Regions from separate parts of the Uliginosibacterium sp. H1 genome, predicted to be linked through region 1. Evidence: predicted binding sites of a transcription regulator. Region 1 holds the regulator's gene; each other region holds the start of a gene.

Region 1 (4,302 bases):
CCTCCGGCAAGACGACCCTGACCCTGCAGGTCATTGCCGAGATGCAGAAGATCGGCGGCACCGCTGCCTTCATCGACGCCGAGCATGCGCTGGACGTGGGCTACGCCGCCAAGCTGGGCGTGAACGTCGCCGACCTCCTGATCTCGCAGCCGGACACCGGCGAGCAGGCGCTGGAAATCGCCGACATGCTGGTGCGCTCCGGTGGCGTGGACATCCTGGTCATCGACTCGGTGGCGGCACTGACGCCGAAGGCCGAAATCGAAGGCGAGATGGGTGACCAGTTGCCCGGTCTGCAGGCCCGCCTGATGTCGCAGGCGCTGCGCAAGCTCACCGGCAACATCAAGCGCACCAACACCCTGGTCATCTTCATCAACCAGATCCGCATGAAGATCGGCGTGATGTTCGGCAACCCGGAAACCACCACCGGCGGCAACGCGCTGAAGTTCTACGCCTCCGTACGCCTGGACATCCGTCGTACCGGCACGATCAAGAAGAACGAAGAAGTCATCGGCTCCGAAACCAAGGTGAAGGTCGTCAAGAACAAGGTGGCACCGCCGTTCAGGGAAGCCCACTTCGACATCCTGTATGGCGAAGGCATTTCGCGTGAAGGCGAAGTCGTCGATATGGGCGTCGAGCACAAGTTCGTCGACAAGAGCGGTGCCTGGTATGCCTACAACGGCGAGAAGATCGGCCAGGGCAAGGACAACGCGCGTGAGTTCCTGCGCGCCAATCCGCAGATCTCCCGCGAGATCGAGAACAAGATCCGCGAAGCGGTGGGCGTCGTTGCGCTGCCTGCCGCCGAGCAGGCCTGATCGACGGATCGTTGGCGGATGCCTCGCGATGAGCAGTTCTCCGGCGACGGCCCTGCGCAACCGGGCCTTGCGCCTGCTGGCCCGGCGCGAGCATTCGCGCGCCGAGCTGGCGGCCAAGCTGCGCGGCGAGGCGGAGCCTGAAATGCTGTCGGCATTGCTCGACCGTCTCGCCGAGACCGGACTGCAGTCCGATGCGCGCTACGCCGAGAGCTTCGTGCGCAGTCGCGCCGAGCGACATGGCGTGGGGCGCCTGCGCAATGAACTCGCACGGCGCGGCGTGGCCGAAGCGCTGATCGACGATGCACTCACCACCCTGGCCGATGAAGGCGGTGGCGACGAACTGGCCCGCCTGCGCGCGGTGTGGCAGAAGAAATTCGGCGACAAGCCGCAGGACGCCCGCGAGTGGGCCCGTCAGGCGCGCTTCCTCCAGTCGCGGGGCTTCACCAGCGAACTGATCCGCAAAGTACTGAAAGAGCCGTTCAACGATGAGTCTGCTTAGGGTTACCCAGCTCTCCAAGCGCTACAAGAAACGCACGGTGGTCCGTGACGTTTCCTTCGAGGTCGGCAGCGGCGAGGTCGTCGGCCTGCTCGGCCCCAATGGCGCGGGCAAGACGACCTGCTTCTACATGATCGTCGGGCTGGTGCGCGCGGACGGCGGTGCGATCCACCTGGACGGCACCGATCTGACCCACACGCCGATTCATCGCCGCGCGCAGATGGGCCTGTCCTACCTGCCGCAGGAGAACTCGGTTTTCCGCAAGCTGACGGTCGCCGAGAACATCATGGCCGTGCTGGAGCTGCAGAAGCTGGGCAAGGCTGAAGTGCGGGCCCGGCTGGACGAGCTGCTCAACGAGCTGAACATCGGCCATCTGCGCGACGCGACCGCCCAGTCGCTGTCCGGTGGCGAGCGTCGCCGCGTGGAGATCGCGCGTGCGCTGGCGACCAGCCCGCGGCTTATCCTGCTCGACGAACCCTTCGCCGGCGTGGACCCGATCGCGGTGATCGACATCCAGAAGATCATCGCCTACCTGAAGTCGCGCGGCATCGGGGTGCTGATCACCGACCACAACGTGCGTGAGACGCTGGGTATCTGCGATCACGCCTGCATCATCAACTCCGGCGAGGTGCTCGCTGGCGGCCGTCCTGACGAAATCGTGCAAAACGCACAGGTGCGTCAGGTGTATCTGGGCGAACATTTCCGCCTGTAGAAGTTTTCCGTCTCATTCATGAAGCCCTCGCTCCAGCTCAAGATATCCCAGCACCTCGCGCTGACCCCGCAGCTGCAGCAGTCCATCCGCTTGCTGCAGCTGTCGACGCTTGAGCTCAACACCGAAATCGAGCGCATCCTGCTGGAGAACCCCATGCTGGAGCGCGAGGACGGTGAGGAGGGCGGCGCCGAAGCGGTGGCCAGCGTCGAGCAGGCCGAAGCCACGCGCCACGAGGAGCGCGAGGAGCGCGACTTCGCGGAGATCCGCGAATCCAGCGGCAACGGCGAGGACGCGGACTTCGAGCCGGCGGTGTCGGTCGATCCGCCTGAGACCATCGATGCGGCCTACGAGGCGGCCTCCGACGACGATCTCGGCGAAGCCGCGGAGTGGCGTTCCGAAGCGGGCAGCCGCAATGGCGGTGACGACGACGAGTCCGACTTCCAGGAATTCCAGGCTGCCGCCACGTCGTTGCGTGACCACCTCGATGCCCAGGTGGCCTTGATGGCCCTGTCCGACCGGGACCGCGCGCTGGTGCGTTTCCTCATCGAGGCGCTGGATGACGATGGCTTTCTCGACACCCCGCTGGAAGAACTGCTCGAACTGATTCCGCCCGAGCTGGAAGTGGAAGTCGATGACCTGCAGATCGCGCTGCGCTATGTGCAGCACTTCGACCCCGTCGGCGTCGGCGCACGCAGCCTGCAGGAGTGCCTGACCCTGCAGCTGCGCAATTGCCCGGAATGCAGTGCCCGCAGCCTGGCGCTGCAGATCGTCGATGGCCAGCTCGAACTGCTGGCCGCGCGCGACTTCGTCAAGCTCAAGCGCCGCCTGGGCTGCAACGACGACGGCCTGCGCGCCGCGCAAGACATGATTTCCCGGCTGAACCCCCGCCCGGGCGCCCAGTTCACCCACGTGGAGCCGCGCTACATCGTGCCGGACGTCATCGTCCGCAAGACGCGCGGCCGCTGGGGGGCGAGCCTCAACCCGGAGGCGATGCCGAAACTGAGGATCCACCGCGTCTACGCCGACATCCTTCAGCAGAACCGTGGTTCCGCCAGCGCCCTGTCGGGCCAGCTACAGGAAGCCCGCTGGTTAATCAAGAACGTACAACAACGCTTTGACACGATCCTCAGAGTGTCGCAGGCTATCGTCGAACGACAACACCAGTTCTTCGACCACGGCGAAGTGGCCATGCGGCCGCTGACCCTGAGGGAGATTGCCGACGAACTGGAGCTGCACGAATCCACGGTGTCGCGCGTGACCACGCAGAAGTACATGGCCAGCCCGCGCGGCGTGTTCGAACTGAAGTATTTCTTCGGCTCTCACGTGTCCACCGACACGGGCGGTGCCTGCTCTGCCACGGCGATTCGTGCGCTGATCCGCCAGATGGTTGCAGGTGAAGACGGGAGAAAACCCCTGTCCGACGCCACGATTGCCGAGATGTTGGGCCAGCAGGGTATCGTGGTGGCGCGACGGACGATTGCGAAATACCGCGAGTCGCTCAATATCCCGCCGGTCAGTCAGCGCAAGTCGATCTGAGAGGAGTGCCCTATGAATCTCAACATCACCGGCCATCATCTTGAGGTGACCCCCGCCATCCGTGAGTTCGTCACCAGCAAGCTGGAACGCGTGATTCGCCATTTCGACCACGTGACCGCCACCCACGTGATCCTCTCCGTCGAGAAGCTCAAGCAGAAGGCCGAAGTGACCCTGCATGTCCGCGGCAAGGACATCCACGTCGAAGCGACCGAGGAAGACCTCTACGCCGCCATCGACGCCATGACGGACAAGCTCGACCGCCAGGTCGTCAAGCACAAGGAAAAGTCCTTCGACCACGGGCGCGACGCCATCAAGCACCAAGCCGCCCAGCCCTGACCGCCCGGCCGGCCGGGTTGTCGGGCATAATTCCCGCTTGCCTGCACCTCGGCCGGTTATCCTGCTCCAAGGTTCTGCTGTCCCATCCCGCTGCACCACGCCCGACAGGAAAGCTCGACAGTTTCGACAGTCCCAGACAGTCCATTTACGCCGAGTAGCGACCGTCTCGTCACCACTGGTGACAGCGCGGTCAGAGCCTCCCCCGGATGAACCTCATTTCCCACATCCTGCCACTGCAAAACGTGCTGCTCGACCTGGAGGCCGACAGCAAGAAGCGCGTTTTTGAACGGGCAGGACTGATCTTCGAGAACCAGAACAGCCTGTCGCGCAGCGCGATCATCGATTCGCTGACCCAGCGCGAGAAGCTCGGCTCCACCGGCCTGGGCCAGGGCATCGCCATTCCGCACGGC
Region 2 (4,302 bases), on a different contig from region 1:
GGTCCTTGTAGTCCTGCAGGGCGTAGAGCAGGCGCTCGTAGAGGGCCTTGCGGTTGTCCGCGTCGTCGACGACCTTGCTCTTCACGTACTCCAGCCCGACGCGCTGCACCCAGTGCACCGTGCGCTCCAGGTAGAAGGCCTCTTCGCGGTACAACTGCAGGAAGGCACCGGAGTACTCCATCACTTCGTCGTCGTCCTTCGCCTTGCAGAAGAACTCCGCGACTTCGGTCTTGATGCCGCCGTTGCCCGCGACATACAGCTCGTAGCCGGAATCCACGCCGATGACACCGACGTCCTTGATGCCGGCCTCGGCGCAGTTGCGCGGACAGCCAGAAACGGCCAGCTTCACCTTGTGCGGGCTCCACATGCCGAACAGCATCTTCTCCAGCTTCACGCCGAGGTCCATGGAGCGCTGCGTGCCGAAGCGGCAATGCTCGGCACCGACGCAGGTCTTCACGGTGCGGATGCTCTTGCCATACGCGTGGCCGGACACCATGCCGGCGTCCGCGAAGTCCGCCCACATCTTCGGCAGGTCTTCCTTCTTCACGCCCAGCAGGTCGATGCGCTGGCCGCCGGTCACCTTCACGGTGGGCACCTTGTACTTCTCGGCAGCGTCGGCAATGGCACGCAGTTCGTTCGGCGTGGTGAGGCCACCCCACATGCGCGGCACCACCGAGTAGGTACCGTCCTTCTGGATGTTGGCGTGGGCGCGCTCGTTGATGAAGCGCGATTGCGGATCGTCCTGGGCCTCGTGCGGCCAGGAGGAGATGAGGTAGTAGTTCAGCGCCGGGCGGCAGCTCGCGCAGCCGTTGGGCGTCTTCCACTCCATGGCGTGCATCACTTCCGGAATCGACTTCAGCTTGAGGTCGACGATGGCCTTGCGCACTTCGCCATGCGAGTGGTCGGTACAGGCGCACACCGGCTTGTTGTTGGAGTCCGCCGGCGTGTAGGCGCCACCGATGGTGGAAGCCAGGATCTGCTCGACCAAGCCGGTGCAGGAACCGCAGGAGCTGGACGCCTTGGTGTGCTTGCGCACGTCATCCAGCGTGAAGAGGCCGTTCTCCTTGATGCTCTTGACGATGGTGCCCTTACACACGCCGTTGCAGCCGCAGACCTCGGCGCTGTCCGGCATGCTGGCCGCGATGTTCTGGCCCTTGTGGCCGGCATCGCCGAGGTGGCTCTTGCCGAACAGCAGGTGGTCGCGGATGTCGGCGACGTTCTGGCCGTCGCGCAGCATCTGGAAGTACCAGGAGCCGTCCGCCGTGTCGCCGTACATCACGGCGCCGACGATCTTGTCGTCGCGGATCACCACGCGCTTGTATACGCCGATGCCGGGGTCGGAGAACACGATGTCCTCGGTGCCCTCGCCGCCGCTGAAATCGCCGGCCGAGAACACGTCGATGCCGGTGACCTTCAGCTTGGTGGACGTCACCGAACCCTGATAGCGGCCGATGCCGTACATCGCCAGGTGGTTGGCGCAGACCTTGGCCTGCTCGAACAGCGGCGCCACCAGGCCGTAGGCGATGCCGCGGTGGTTCGCACACTCACCCACGGCGTAGATGCGCGGGTCGTAGGTCTGCAAGGTGTCGTTCACCACGATGCCGCGGTTGCAGTGCAGGCCGGCCTTCTCGGCCAGCTCCGTGTTGGGGCGGATGCCGGCGGCCATCACCACCAGGTCGGCCGGCACGATGTCGCCATCCTTGAACTTCACGTGGGTGACGCGACCGCCCTCGTCCCCCATCAGCTCTGCCGTCTGCTTGGGCAGCAGGAACTTCATGCCCTTGGCTTCCAGCGCCTTCTGCAGCATGGTGCCGGCGGTCTTGTCGAGCTGGCGCTCCATGATCCAGTTGCCGATGTGCACCACCGTCACGTCCATGCCACGCAGGGCCAGGCCGTTGGCGGCCTCCAGGCCCAGAAGGCCGGCACCGATGACCACTGCGTGCTTGTACTTGGCAGCGGCGTCGATCATCGCGTCCGTGTCGGCGATGTCGCGATAGGAAATGACGCCCTTCAGCTCCTTGCCGGGCACCGGCAGGATGAAGGGGTTGGAGCCGGTCGACAGCAGCAGGCGGTCGTACTCGGCTTCCGTGCCGTCTTCCGCGATGACCTTGCGGGCCTTGCGATCGATGGTGACGATCTTCTTGCCGGTGTGCAGGTTGATGCCGTTGTCGCTGTACCAGGCCAGGTCATTCAGGATGATGTCCTGGATGGTCATCTCGCCGGCCAGCACCGGCGACAGCAGGATGCGGTTGTAATTCGGGTGCGGCTCGGCGCCGAACACGGTGATGTCGTACATGTCCGGCGCGATCTTGCGCAACTCTTCGAGCGTGCGGACGCCGGCCATCCCGTTGCCGACCATCACGAGTTTCAGTTTCTTCATTTCCGGGCACCCTGGCGAAGTACGCTCATGGGCCAGTCAAAAGCAGCGTCCGTGCCATTAGACGCAAATCATTGAAAGACATTGATTTACGCCGGGAAAGGCATTGCGTAGCGTGACGGGCACCCGCTCCGGATACGGGGCAACCCCTATGCAGAACAAACACTTAGGCCAGAACGCGACAAAGCGTCGGCGCGGTGCATTGCGCACCATAAGAAAGCACGTATGAACTTTATTGGCGCAAACGCATAAGGCCCGCGGTCAGGGGCCGGTAGCGGCCTCCGCTGGGCTTTCGACAACTTGCAGGAAGTCCTCGATGCGGTCGGAAAGCAGTAGTGGCAGATGCGCGCGCAGGCGCGCCTCGTCCCAATGCCACCACTGCACTGCGAGCAGTCGCGCGATGGTGGCCTCGTCGAAGCGATGCCGCACTACGCGCGCCGGGTTGCCCACCACTACAGCATAGGCCGGAACATCACGACTGACCACCGCACGCGCGCCGATCACCGCGCCATCACCCACCGTGACGCCGGACAGGATCAGCGCATCGGCGCCGATCCATACATCGTGGCCGATCAGCACATCGCCCCGCGTCGCCGGGTAGCCCACCGGCCGCGGCACGCCCGCCCACTTTTCCGCGAAGGGAAACGTACTCACCCAGTCCGTGCGGTGGTTGCCCCCGAGCAGGATGCGCACCCCGGCGGCGATCGAGCAGTAGTTGCCCACCACCAGCCGTGCACCTTCGCCCCAGGCACGCACCTCGAAGTCATCGTCGGCGTAGCTGCCGGTGCCGAAGCAGTGCTGCGGGTAGCGCTGCGCCAGCGTCTTGCGACGGGCGATCAGCCAACGGTCGTAGTGAGTCTTGATGAACCGGCGCAGCATCTCTCTCAAACCTCACCGCGCCAACGCGCCAACGCTCATTTCTTCGCGGCGCCTGAGTAGATCACATATCCAAGCACAAGCTTGTCGGCATGCATAGCCGTAAAGCACCAGACCTTGTGCGTGGTCTCCACTTCGGTGAGTCCAGTGTTTGCCACGCCCAGTGCAACGGCCTTCGCCATCCCCTTGCTTCCACGTTCATACACGCGCAACCGCTTCACGGACAAACACCACTCCGCGATGGCCTGATCCTCATCTTCTGCAGTGACCTGGCTGATGTACGAGCCGCCATCGTGCTCTACGTGGATGGTGTATCGCCGCAGACGAGCCATACCTATTCCCCGAACACCAGCTTCCACAGCCGGATCACCACCTCGCGCGCCTCCTGCAGGGCGCTTTCGTCCACCACGTTCTTCTGCTCGTTGAGGCGCTGCAGGTGCTGGGCACGACGCAGGGCCCGGTAGGCGTCCGCCGCTTCGTGCGCGGTGTCGGCGGGAATCAGGCCGATGTTGCCGGCAAGGCGCAGCAGCGCGATGTTGCCGATGTTGCCGGTCAGCTCCGGCCAGGTCGGCGCGTGCGCCAGCACCAGGTACTGCACGATGAACTCCACGTCCACCAGGCCGCCGGCGTCGTGCTTCACGTGGAAGCCTTCGTTCTTGTTGGCGAAGGCCTCGCGCATCTTGACGCGCATCGCCAGCACCTCCGCGCGCAGCTTCGCCACGTCGCGCGGCTCGGTCAGCAATTCGTGGCGGATGCCTTCGAAGGCGCTGCCCACCTTCGCGTCGCCCGCGCAGAACCGCGCCCGGGTCAGCGCCTGGTGCTCCCACACCCACGCAGACTCGCGCTGGTACTGCTGGAAGGCTTCCAGCGAGGACACCAACAAACCGGAGTCGCCGTTCGGCCGCAGGCGCAGGTCGGTCTCGAAGAGGATGCCGGACGGCGTCTGGCTGGACAGCCAGGTGCTGATGCGTTGCGCCAGCCGTGCGTAGTTGGGCTGCGCGTCCTCGTGGTCGTCGTCGTAAATGAACACCAGGTCGAGGTCCGAGGCG
Region 3 (4,302 bases), 420 kb from region 1:
TGGTCGTCGGTGAGCTGTTCCAGCGACTGCTCATGCACGCGGTAGATGCGCGTGTCTCCGACGTGCAGCAGATGCGCGCTGCTGCCCTTCACCACCACCGCGCTGAAGGTGCACACGTAGCCGCGGTCGCGGTCGAAGCGGTACTCGCTGCGCTGGGTCTGCGCGAACAGCCAGGAGTTGGTGGCGGCCAGCACGCGCTGCGCGGCGGTCTTCACCGACCAGGCGTCCGAGGTGCAGTAGTAGTCGTCGAGGAAGCCGCGCACGGCGAATTCGCTGGCGACCTGGCTCACCTCGCTGCTGCTGATGCCATCGGCCAGCGCCAGCGCGACACCCTTGCTGACGAGCTGGGCACCGGTGGGCACGCAGGCGCCGTGGAAGTCCTGGTTGAGCGGCTTGCGCCCCTTGTCGGAATGCTGGCCGATGCTGACACGCAGTTCGCCGGACATGGATTCGCTGCTCCCCGATCACACAAGAAACCACACAAGAAAAAAGCCCCGGTTTCGCAGGAAACCGGAGCCCTGAAGAATTGTACGGCCTGGCGTTTCCCGTAGCCGGTCGGATCCCCATCTTCCCGGAGCCGGTTGCACGCTCTTCTCGTTGTGGCCCGGGCATCCACTGCCCCGGGCCATGTTCACTTGCCTGGCGCGCCTGCTCAGGCGGCGCGGCGCGGCGCCGTGCGGGCGTGCGTGGCGTACAGGGTGAGGCCGGTGAAGGCCAGGCCGCCGACGAGGTTGCCCAGCACGGTGGGGATTTCGTTCCAGATCAGGTAGTCCATGATCGTGAAGTGCGCGCCCAGCAGCAGGCCGGACGGGAACAGGAACATGTTGACGATGGAGTGCTCGAACACCATGTAGAAGAACAGCATGATCGGCATCCACATGGCGATGACCTTGCCACTGACGTGGGTGGAGATCATCGCGCCGACCACGCCGGCCGACACCATCCAGTTGCACAGCATGCCGCGCACGAACAGGGTGAGCATGCCGGCCGCGCCGTATTCCTTGTAGCCCAGGGTGCGGCTCTCGCCGACGATGCCGATGGCCTTGCCGACCGCGCTCGGTTCGGTGGAGAAGCCGTTGGTGGTGTAGATGGCCATCATGATCGCCACCGTGAAGGCGCCCAGGAAGTTGCCGGTGAACACCAGGCCCCAGTTGCGCAGCACGCCGCCGATGGTGACGCCGGGGCGCTTGTCGATGAGGGCCAGCGGCGCCAGCACGAACACGCCGGTGAGCAGGTCGAAGCCCAGCAGGTAGAGCATGCAGAAGCCCACCGGGAACAGCACGGCGCCCAGCAGCGGCTGGCCGGTCTGCACGTTGATGGTGACCGCGAACCAGGCGGCCAGCGCGAGGATGGCGCCGGCCATGTAGGCACGGATGATGGTGTCGCGCGTCGACATGAAGATCTTCGATTCGCCGGCGTCGATCATCTTGGTGACGAATTCCGAGGGTGCCAGGTAGGCCATGTTGTTGTCCCGTTGTGTCGTGTGGTGGCCGCGGCCGACCAGAAAACAAAATGGCGCCCATTCCTGATCCCACCCCGGAAAAAGGGAGGGAACAGGAATGGACGCCATCATCCAGGTGAAACCGACGGGCCGTGCGTTGTCTCGCTGCCCGTTGCCGGGCCTTCATTAGCCCGACGCGGGGTAAGCGTCAGCAGGTTCTGTGCCATTTGCGCGCGCGGCGCCGGGATATCGCCGCAACCGGCGCCAGCCCTGGCGTTGCGGGGTATCGGCGGGCGGCTTGCGGCTTCATGGCAGCCCGGCGGATCGCCCCGCGCTGGTGCCCTTGCGCCGCAGCACTGACCGCCTTTGGTGCGGCCGCTGGTCAGACCGGCATCACTTGCCCGGGCGCGGCGGCACCAGAAAAGCCGGCAGCGAAAGCGCCGCCTGCGCCACCTCCACCAGCTTGCGGTTCTGGTCCATGGAGGCCTTGCGCATCATCACGTGGGCCTCGTCCTCGCTGATCTGGAAGCGCTCCATGAGGATGCCCTTGGCGCGCTCGATGAGCTTGCGCTCGTCCAGCACGCGACGCGCGGTGTCGAGGTCGGCCTCCATGCCGGCAAGCCGCTCGGCCTGCGCCTTCAGCACCTGCACCAATGCCTGCGAGCCCTCCGCGCCCGTCATCGCGTTGTCATCCAGGCGCGCCGCCGGCGGGTTGTCGCGCAGCGTGCGCAGCAGGCCCTCGGCGTCGGTCAGCGCCTGTTGCGCCTGCGCCACCAGCGCCGCACAGCGGCCCTGCAGCGCCTCGACCAGCAGGCATTGCAGCGACCACACCTCGACCAGGCGGGCACTGCAGACGTCGAACCACTTCTCGTTGTGCGCGGCGTCCAGCGTGGTGGCGCGCGTGCTGTGCAGCACGCGGCGCAGGCGTTCCAGCTGCGCCGCGAAGGGCGCATCCTGCGCGGCCTGCCAGCGCGCCGCCAGCGCCTCGTCGGCGAACTCGGCGAACAGCTGGAAGCTGCGCTCCTGCGATTCGATGAGGTCGGTCATGCGGTCACGGTCTGCCGCGTCGACCTGGCCGGAGGCGAAGCACAGGCCACCCAGCGCGCGCTCCTGCCCGGCCTGCTCCTTGCCCTGCACGAGGTTGAACAGCGCCACCAGCAGGCGCGAGATGCCGGGGTCCACCGCGCTGTCGGCCACCTCGAACACCAGTGCGACCAGGCCGGCGATGATGCGGCCGTAGCTGTCGATGGCCTCACGGGCAGGAATGGCGCGCCGGTCGATGCTGGCACGCAGCGCCGGCAGGCCGTCCAGCCCGAGCAGCGCCCAGGCCATCAGCGACAGGAAGCGGGCGCTGTGGGCCGCGCTCTGCAGTTGCGCGGCAAGGCCGGTACGCAGCCGCTGCTCGACCGCCTGCGACTCCGTCAGCGCGGCCTGTCGCGTATCGGCGAAGTGCCCGCCCTGCGAAGCGAGGAAGATGCTGGTCGCGCCGCGTTCGAGCTGCAGCACGTGAACCATGTGGCCGATGACGGCCACCAGCTCGCTGCGTGCGCCCAGGCGGCGGAGTTCTTCGATCTCGTGCTGCTTGGCAGCCAGCACGATGCTGGAAACGGAGAGTTGCATGGCAGTTGCCGTGGGCGGCGGGAAAGTCCTTCAGGGCCGGATGATGAACGAAACGGCGCGTTCCGTGGCGAAGCGTGAGGCGGGCCCGCGACAGCGCCGTGGCACGCTGCACGCATTAGCCTGCACCGCGCCCGAACATGGCCAGCGGCGTGCTGCCGAAGGCGCGTCGGAAGGCGGCGATGAAGGCGGAGGTGGACGCATAGCCGCAGTCCAGCGCGACGCGGGTGACGCGTTCGCCACGCTCCAGCGCGCCGAGCGCGAGCAACAGGCGCAGACGCAGCCGCCAGTCGCCGAAGGACAGTCCCGTCTCGGCGCGGAACAGGCGCGCCAGCGACCGTTCGCCAAGACCCGCCACCTCGCCCCAGGTAGCGAGGCTGCGCGTGTCGTCCGGCGCTGCCTGCAGGGCACTGCACACTTTCAGCAGGCGCGCGTCGCGCGGCAGTGGCAGGTTGAAGGCGACCTGCGGCAGGGCGGCGAGCTGGTCGAACAGGGTGGCGACCAGGCGGCCGGCCGGCCCCGCCTCGTCGTATTCCACCGACAAGGCGCCGACTGCGAGGATCAGCTCGCGCACCAGCGGACTCACCGCCAGCACGTGGCAGTCCGCCGGCGCCCACGCGGTGGCTGCGCTGTCGAGGTAGAGGCTGCGCATCTCGGTGCGCGCGGAGGTGCGCACCTCGTGCTCGATGCCGGCGGGAATCCAGATCGCGCGCTGCGGCGGGGCGACGAAGCTGGCCGTCGCGGTGCGGATCTCCAGCACGCCGGAAATGGCGTACGACAGCTGCACCCAGGCGTGGGTGTGCGGCCGCGCGAGCGAGCCGGCGGGCAGGGACTCCATGCGCGCATAGACCGGGCGCGGCAGGCGCGCGAGGCGCGGGATGCTGCGCTCCACCGCGGGGGCGACAGAGATGGTGCCCTCCGTGGCGACCCTGGTGGCGGAGCGGGTGGCCCGGTTCGTCGCAGCGGTGATGGCGAAGTCGGCGGCGCCTACGGCGGCGACACCCGGCGCAGGACGCGGACCACCCGCCTTGCGATGTCTGTTTTGCGGCATATCCTGTCATTGTAGCGACAGCCGGCAGGCCGGCCAGGCGCGACAATCGGCGACAGTCATCCTCACCCTGCCGCGCCCCCCGGCGCGGAACGACCATGCTGGACACCCTGAAGAAACTCGGCCGCGACTGGTTCCTGCTCGGCATGCTGCTGGCGGTGATCGTCGCGTCCTTCGCGCCCGACATCGGCCGCAG

The links. Region 1 encodes sigma-54, which starts transcription at its own class of promoters, with help from an activator protein. Its sites were predicted from a motif close to TGGCACGCTTNCTGCTNA; they were not measured.
Region 2: nirB (nitrite reductase large subunit NirB) is a predicted target of sigma-54. The motif match lies at 2,420-2,437, and genes of this name have one in related genera.
Region 3: VVD47_RS13810 (formate/nitrite transporter family protein) is a predicted target of sigma-54. The motif match lies at 1,650-1,667, and genes of this name have one in related genera.

Annotation. Positions count from the first base shown of each region.
Region 1 covers NZ_JAYXHR010000002.1:1,331,010-1,335,311, forward strand. Annotated here, with positions in the region: gene recA (recombinase RecA) at 1-812, shown strand, start outside; gene recX (recombination regulator RecX) at 841-1,311, shown strand; gene lptB (LPS export ABC transporter ATP-binding protein) at 1,298-2,020, shown strand; gene VVD47_RS15660 (RNA polymerase factor sigma-54) at 2,039-3,556, shown strand; gene hpf (ribosome hibernation-promoting factor, HPF/YfiA family) at 3,569-3,892, shown strand; gene ptsN (PTS IIA-like nitrogen regulatory protein PtsN) at 4,099-4,302, shown strand, end outside.
Region 2 covers NZ_JAYXHR010000003.1:130,813-135,114, reverse strand. Annotated here, with positions in the region: gene nirB (nitrite reductase large subunit NirB) at 1-2,380, opposite strand, end outside; gene VVD47_RS17235 (CatB-related O-acetyltransferase) at 2,639-3,256, opposite strand; gene VVD47_RS17230 (hypothetical protein) at 3,292-3,585, opposite strand; gene glnE (bifunctional [glutamate--ammonia ligase]-adenylyl-L-tyrosine phosphorylase/[glutamate--ammonia-ligase] adenylyltransferase) at 3,588-4,302, opposite strand, start outside.
Region 3 covers NZ_JAYXHR010000002.1:914,697-918,998, reverse strand. Annotated here, with positions in the region: gene VVD47_RS13815 (bifunctional protein-serine/threonine kinase/phosphatase) at 1-446, opposite strand, end outside; gene VVD47_RS13810 (formate/nitrite transporter family protein) at 653-1,462, opposite strand; gene VVD47_RS13805 (nitrate- and nitrite sensing domain-containing protein) at 1,835-3,061, opposite strand; gene VVD47_RS13800 (AraC family transcriptional regulator) at 3,177-4,109, opposite strand; gene VVD47_RS13795 (bile acid:sodium symporter family protein) at 4,205-4,302, shown strand, end outside.